One region of the Lysinibacillus sp. COL-1 genome, then DNA from elsewhere that is predicted to be linked to it. Evidence: riboswitches for the same ligand, from Rfam matches in the RefSeq annotation. Region 1 holds a riboswitch; each other region holds the start of a gene.
What was found. Region 1 has a riboswitch for S-adenosylmethionine ahead of AC6BKE_RS26110 (methionine ABC transporter ATP-binding protein). Riboswitches for the same ligand answer to the same signal wherever they lie in the genome.
Positions count from the first base shown of each region.

Region 2: linked by a shared signal. The riboswitch ahead of AC6BKE_RS04895 (cyclase family protein) and the one ahead of AC6BKE_RS26110 (methionine ABC transporter ATP-binding protein) in region 1 are both predicted to bind S-adenosylmethionine.
Region 3: linked by a shared signal. The riboswitch ahead of AC6BKE_RS15770 (YezD family protein) and the one ahead of AC6BKE_RS26110 (methionine ABC transporter ATP-binding protein) in region 1 are both predicted to bind S-adenosylmethionine.

Region 1 covers NZ_JCAWSJ010000004.1:3,574,844-3,577,112, forward strand. The annotation lists gene AC6BKE_RS26105 (methionine ABC transporter permease) at 1-430, opposite strand, end outside; gene AC6BKE_RS26110 (methionine ABC transporter ATP-binding protein) at 420-1,448, opposite strand; SAM riboswitch class I at 1,532-1,635, opposite strand; gene AC6BKE_RS26115 (thioredoxin family protein) at 1,692-2,003, opposite strand; gene AC6BKE_RS26120 (toprim domain-containing protein) at 2,018-2,269, opposite strand, start outside.
Region 2 covers NZ_JCAWSJ010000003.1:107,561-109,829, reverse strand. The annotation lists gene AC6BKE_RS04905 (helix-turn-helix domain-containing protein) at 1-106, shown strand, start outside; gene AC6BKE_RS04900 (YuzC family spore coat inner layer protein) at 230-628, shown strand; SAM riboswitch class I at 724-830, shown strand; gene AC6BKE_RS04895 (cyclase family protein) at 919-1,656, shown strand; gene AC6BKE_RS04890 (DedA family protein) at 1,699-2,269, opposite strand, start outside.
Region 3 covers NZ_JCAWSJ010000004.1:1,536,088-1,538,356, forward strand. The annotation lists gene AC6BKE_RS15760 (LysR family transcriptional regulator) at 1-117, shown strand, start outside; gene AC6BKE_RS15765 (phosphopantothenoylcysteine decarboxylase domain-containing protein) at 192-866, shown strand; SAM riboswitch class I at 1,077-1,173, shown strand; gene AC6BKE_RS15770 (YezD family protein) at 1,243-1,398, shown strand; gene AC6BKE_RS15775 (flavin reductase family protein) at 1,481-1,966, opposite strand; gene AC6BKE_RS15780 (VOC family protein) at 2,125-2,269, shown strand, end outside.

The DNA of each region.
Region 1 (2,269 bases):
TCAGTACTTTCCAAATAATTGTGGATGTTTTTGCCCCCATTGAACGGGCTGCTTCAATGACACCTTTATCTATTTCACGTAACGCAATCAATACCATACGAGCGTAGAACGGGGCTGCACCGATAATTAGAGCAGGTAATGCCGCATTTGCTCCCCGAATCGTACCAAGTAAGAATTTCGTAAATGGAATTAATAAAATAATTAACACGATAAATGGGATGGAGCGGAAAATATTAACGATTGAACCCGTTAAAAAGTTAACCATTTTATTAGCCCATAGCTGATTAGGGCTTGTTAAAAATAGAACGATCCCAATGACTAACCCAAGAATAAATGTGACAACTGTAGAAATTGCCGTCATGTACAATGTTTCATACATAGCTTGCCACATATTTTCCCAGTCTACGTTTGGAAAAAGATTAGTTAGCATTTGCGATCACCTCCGTTTGTACTTCGACTGTATTTAAATAACGAAGGGCTTCAGCCACATTTGTCTTCGAGCCATCAATTTGCACAATCAGTGTACCGTATGCACCGTTTTTCGTTTGCGAAATATTACCATGAACAATGCTTACTTCTACATCAAATTGTTTCACAAGATGTGAGATAACCGGCTGCTCGGTCTTTTCACCAACAAAAATCAGTTTAACAAGTTGTCCAGTTGGATAATTTGTTTTGATTTGTGCCACCGTATCCTGTGTTTCCTTTGTATCTGTAATCTGAGATACGAATTTTTTAGTGATAGCCGCTTGTGGTGCTTGGAAAACTTGCAATACCTCACCACGTTCCACTATTTCGCCTGCCTCCATGACCGCTACACGATGACAAATTTTGCGGATGACATGCATTTCATGGGTAATCAAAACGATTGTTAGGCCTAAACGTTCATTGATATCAACGAGTAAATCAAGAATGGCATCCGTCGTTTCAGGATCGAGTGCGGAAGTCGCCTCATCACATAGTAAAACCTCTGGATTATTCGCTAATGCACGGGCAATCCCTACACGCTGCTTTTGTCCACCAGAAAGCTGGGATGGATATGCCCTGTCACGTCCCTCTAGACCAACAAGTGCAATTAATTCCTTCACTCGTGCTTCACGTTGAGCCTTTGAAACACCTGCTATTTCTAGTGGAAATGCAATATTTTCGGCAACTGTTCTAGACCAAAGTAAATTGAAATGTTGGAAAATCATACTTACCTTTTGTCTAGCTGCTCTAAGCTTTTGCCCTTTAATCGATGAAAACTCTTGACTGTTCACCGTTACTGTTCCTGTTGTCGGTTTCTCTAAACCGTTTAATAAACGAATCATGGTACTTTTACCAGCGCCACTATAGCCGATAATGCCAAAAATTTCACCTTTATTGATGGTAAGGTTGACGTCTTTGACTGCCGTTAATTCGCCATTTGCTGTTTTGTACTTCTTCGTAATATTTTGAAGCTGGATCATAGCGAATACTCCTTTTCTCATATAGAAAACCCCTTCACTCACAGACAAGTAGAAGGGGTCACGTATAATAACGTTAAACCGTTCTCTCATCTTTCAAAGAAAAATCTTTGAGTGATTTGGCACCTTTTCACTTTGTGATGGTTGCCGGGCTTCATAGGGCACTTCCCTCCGCCACTCTTTATAAGAGTTCGATATATTTAATGTTTTAGTAATATATTTGATACTTTACCACGCTAGTAAAGTTCAGTCAATTGATTTTTTTAACAATTCGTATAAAAATGGTACGGATTGAAAAGCATAAATCTTATCTGTCACTTTTCCGCCATCACTAACAAGTAAACACGGAACACTTTCAATTTGGTGCTCAACAGCAACATGCTCTAAAAAATTTATATTCGCTTTACCTATTGGTAGCTGTGGCAGTAATTGTTCAATAATGGCCATCATTTTAGATGCCACTGCACACGTTCCACACATCGGTGTATATAAATAAAATGCAGCTTTCTGTCCAGACTGTTTAGCCGTTTCCCACTGCTCTTTTGACCATTCTTCCATTTCCTCACGCAACCTTACAAAATATATTCATTATGGATTGAAAAATGTGCACGCAGTAATATCATCGCTAACACTTTTCTTGGTGTCGTCTCTACTTCCTTATAGGTTGGCATTGTACGTAAATGCTCTGCCTCTGGATAATGTCTGTCCATTAATGCACGTAGCTTATCGCCTGAAGTATCTGCATCAAAAAAAGTAAATAGCTCACAGCTCTCATAGGGATCAAGCAGCTCTTCTAATTGATGCACACCAATTGTACCATTCGT
Region 2 (2,269 bases), on a different contig from region 1:
AGTTAAAACCAACTGTGTATATGAAGTGGATTTTTTAACATGGATGAATTACGGTATTCTGTCTCATAGTAAAAAAATTGATGATGTCTTACATGTTCTCGGCTAAAAGAGGAAGCTCACTTTGGCTTCCTTTTTAAATGATTAGGACAGACATTGCACTGCAAAATAACACCTAAAGACGTTTAGCTACATAAGATAAGATATCAGCTATAGGATAGGAGGAATTACATTGTATTACAATCCTTATCCGTACTTTGTTCATCCTTATCATTACCCAACGTCGCCACTTGCCCAGCAGCTTGCCGTTAGACCTATTCCTCAACATTTAGCAATGCCGAACACTACCCCCTTTCCACCTGTCGACACACATAAATTAAAAATGTCAGCTACACGGATAAAGGCGATCATGCAACAGGCTCAATTGCTTACGGATAAAATTGATAGCTCTCAACAATTTGCACATGATCTAATGAATGCTGCACAGCTTTCAAATAAAACAGAGGTTGATAAATTAATCACATCAACAGGCATTACGATGAAATTTGATGCAAATTATACACCAGACAATTTCAGAATACGTCTTATGGATAATGGTTGTTGTGGCATAACCATAAATTTAAGTTGGTAAAAAAATTTACCCTTATATCTCTATCGAACTTGTAAACTATAAAATTCTATGCTAAAGTGTTTTTATTATTATTTCTGAAAATTCTTATATCACTTTTCTTATCAAGAGAGACGGAGGGATTGGCCCGATGAAGTCTCAGCAACCAGCTCAACAGTATGGTGCTAATTCCAATTGGCAAAATTTTAAGCCTGAAAGATGAGAAGAAGAACTACCGTTGCTTATTCTGGAGTCCTCTTCTAAGGGGACTCTTTTTTATGTTCTACTAATTTTAACAGAAAGCAGTGAAATCAATGTCAAACCAACTTTTACAAGCATTACAATTATTAAAATCAAAACAATGGGTTGATTTAACACATACATTCGGCCCTAATTCCCCACATTTTTTTATGTTTGAAGATGCTAAATTTGAAACATTATTCTCTCATGATGACGGGTTCTTCGCACAACAATTCACGTTCCCAGGACAATATGGCACACATATCGACCCACCCATTCATTTTGTGCGAGACTCCCGCTATCTAGAAGAATTAGAACTAAAAGAACTAGTTCTTCCTCTTGTCGTCATTGATAAATCACGAGAAGCTGCTAACAATCATGACTTCTCGCTAAGTGTGCAAGATATTTTTGATTTTGAAGCACAACATGGAGTAATTGAAGCAGGTACCTTTGTAGCGCTACGTACAGATTGGAGTAAGCGCTGGCCAGATAAAGAGGCATTTAGTAACCAAGATATGGATGGACATAACCATATACCAGGCTGGGGCTTAGAGGCATTACAATTTTTATTGAAGGAACGTCAAATAAGTGCACTTGGCCATGAAACATTTGATACTGATTCAGCCGCTGATTTTCACAAAAATGGTAAGCTAGATGGCGAATACTTCGTGCTTGAACAAAACATCTATCAAATTGAGTTGATGACTAACTTGGACAAGCTACCTGCGAAGGGGGCAATTATCTTCAATATCGTCCCTAAGCCTGAAAAGGCATCTGGATTCCCTGTACGCTCATTTGCTATTTTGCCATAACACAAAGGTCTGTACGATTCATATGTTGAATCATACAGACCTTTATTTTCGTATATTTCTTTTTTTGAATAGATAGTAAACGATGAGCATTACGAGGCCAAACAATAGGATAAGATAAATACTATAATGGGATAAATAATAACCAACAAACCGCCACTTCTCCCCAAGCATCCTCCCTAACGTTATAAATGTGAAAGTCCAGATAAATGCCCCTGTATAGGCAAAAAAAGCAAACTTTCTATATGGATAATTATTAATTGCCGCAATATAGGCTGTCAGATGCCGTACACCAGGTATAAAATAGCCTATTAATAATAAAGTTGGCCCAATTTTAGTAAACAGTTGTTTTGTAAAATCAATTTTTTGCTCCGTAATATGAATTTTGGGTCCATATTTCTGCAATAATGGTAAGCCAAAACGATAGCCGATATAGTAGCTTAAGGTAATACCGCCAACTGCACCAATCATTGCACTTACTAAAGCGGGAATGTGTTCAAGGCTTTCTATATAAACGCTGTAGCCAACATATGTTAGAAAGACCTCATCAGGAAGTGGCAACCCAACAATGCCTCCAATTAGGATCACGATAATACCCAAATACCCGTAATGTTCA
Region 3 (2,269 bases), 2.0 Mb from region 1:
AAGCAAGGAGGCTACCGTACCATTGGAATTGCGATGAAGCACCATGCTTCCCCTGTTACCAAGAAATTTGCGGAAATATTAAGTGCTTGGTTAAAAGAGCAAAATAGTACGCTATGATTGTGGCTATTGAAGCACATCCTTACATTACGTTAAAATAGTATTTGTATATATTGTAGAAAATAGGTGAGTGTATGGGGACATTACAAGGCAAAACCGTACTCATTACAAGTGGGGGAACACTTGAAAAATGGGATCGTGTACGAGGGCACACGAATTTATCAAAAGGGACAATGGGCTGTTATTTAGCAGAGGCCGCATTGGCTAAGGGTGCGAATGTAATATATATGCATGGCTACTTTGCACAGCTTCCAGCAAACCACGACAAAATGACATTGGTAAAATTTGAAGGTATTGAGGATTTAGGAGAAAAGGTACGTCATGCGGTTCAGCTACAACAAGTCGATATTGTCATTATGGCTGCTGCTGGCTCCGATTGGGTTATTGACAAGGTCTATGATCAATCCGGTAATTTAATGGAGGAAGCGGGGAAAATGCCTTCTGACGAACCACCTATTATCCATTTTAAAAAGGCACCAAAAGTATTAGGGCAAATCAAGGGCTGGCAACCGAATGTAACGCTAGTAGGCTTTAAGCTAGAAGCTACAAATGATGAGGATTTTTTACTCGCTCGTGCAAGACTGCGTATGGAAGCCGCGCATGCTCAATTTATGGTTGCAAATAGCTCGCAGTCTTTATATGGCGGGGATGAGCCTCATTGGATCGTGCCTGCTGAGGGACAACCAATTAAGGTGATGGGCAAGCAACAGACAGCGCAAACTTTAATGGAATGTTTACATGGGGAATAACGTGATGAACTGTGGAGAAGGTCATACTTCTACACAGTTTTTTTCTTTGCCATTGTGGTTAGATAGACTGACATAGCATACAATACGATAGGATTATGAGTGAATTGTAACAGAGAGGATGCTATTACAAAGTATTCAACTAGGTTTTCTAATATTTTATATTGACATTCGGATAACAGAATTATAGAATTATTTTCAAGAAACGCAGTACTCTTATCAAGAGAGGTGGAGGGACTTGGCCCCATGAAGCCTCGGCAACCGAGAAGATAGGTGCCAAATCCAACAGATGGTGTCTGAGAGATAGGAGGGGCTATCAATCGGTTTGATGCGTTGGCCTCTTTTGTACAACTAGGAGAAGAAAGAGGGGGTGTATCGTATGGCTCAATCGGCAAAGGTAGATGATAAAAAATTAGAGGCAATTGCTAAGGCAATTCAAAATCTTGAATTTGGTGAAGTGAATATTACGATTCAAGATGGTGTGATTGTGCAAATTAATAGGCTTGAAAAGCAGAGATTTCCACAGAAGAAATAATGCTCATTTCAGTTGAACGATGTGAAAAGGCCACTAATAAGCATGGTTTCCATTGCTTACAAGTGGCTCTTTTTTATGGAAATTAGCTATAAAAGCTTTTTGGAATTGGACCGATATGACGACGATGATAGAGAAGGGGTTCTTTTTGAGAATTTGTAATGTCTAGCACTTGCCCAATAAAAATAGTATGATCGCCTGCATCTATTTGCTGAAATGATTTACATTGTAAAATAGCTGCTGTATCATGTAAAATCGGTAGCCCAAAAGTAGAAGTAGACCATTTAGCTTGAGCAAAGCGATCCGGGACTTTACTTGCAAATAATGTACATAAATGCTCTTGATTACTCGCTAAAATATTGACAGCGAATTTTTCCGCACCCATAAAGTAAGAATGGAGCTGAGATTTTTTATCAAGTGACCATAAAATAAGTAGTGGGTCAATGGAAACAGATGCAAAAGAATTGACTGTTAAGCCAATTGGATTCGTTTCATGACATGCTGTCACAACCGTTACACCTGTAGGATAGTTACCTAATGCCAATTTAAAAGCAGCTACTTGATCTGTCATTCAAATCACCTCTTTATAGTTAGTCATAAATTAGTTAACGGAGTTAGTAGGTAAATTGCACTTTTTTTCATACCATATAGTAACTCCTTTTCTTAAGTAAATTTTAAATCAATTAAACATCCAGGTAAAGCTAATGGGGGAAAGAAAGGGGAATTGCCATGACTTTATATTTTGATCATCTGGTACATCAAGTAGAATCACCAGAAAATATAAAGGTTTTCTTCAATAAACGAAATGTCCGTACAGTGAACGGTGGTCAACACACGATGTGGGGGACTTATAATACGCTAAGCTATTTTGGCT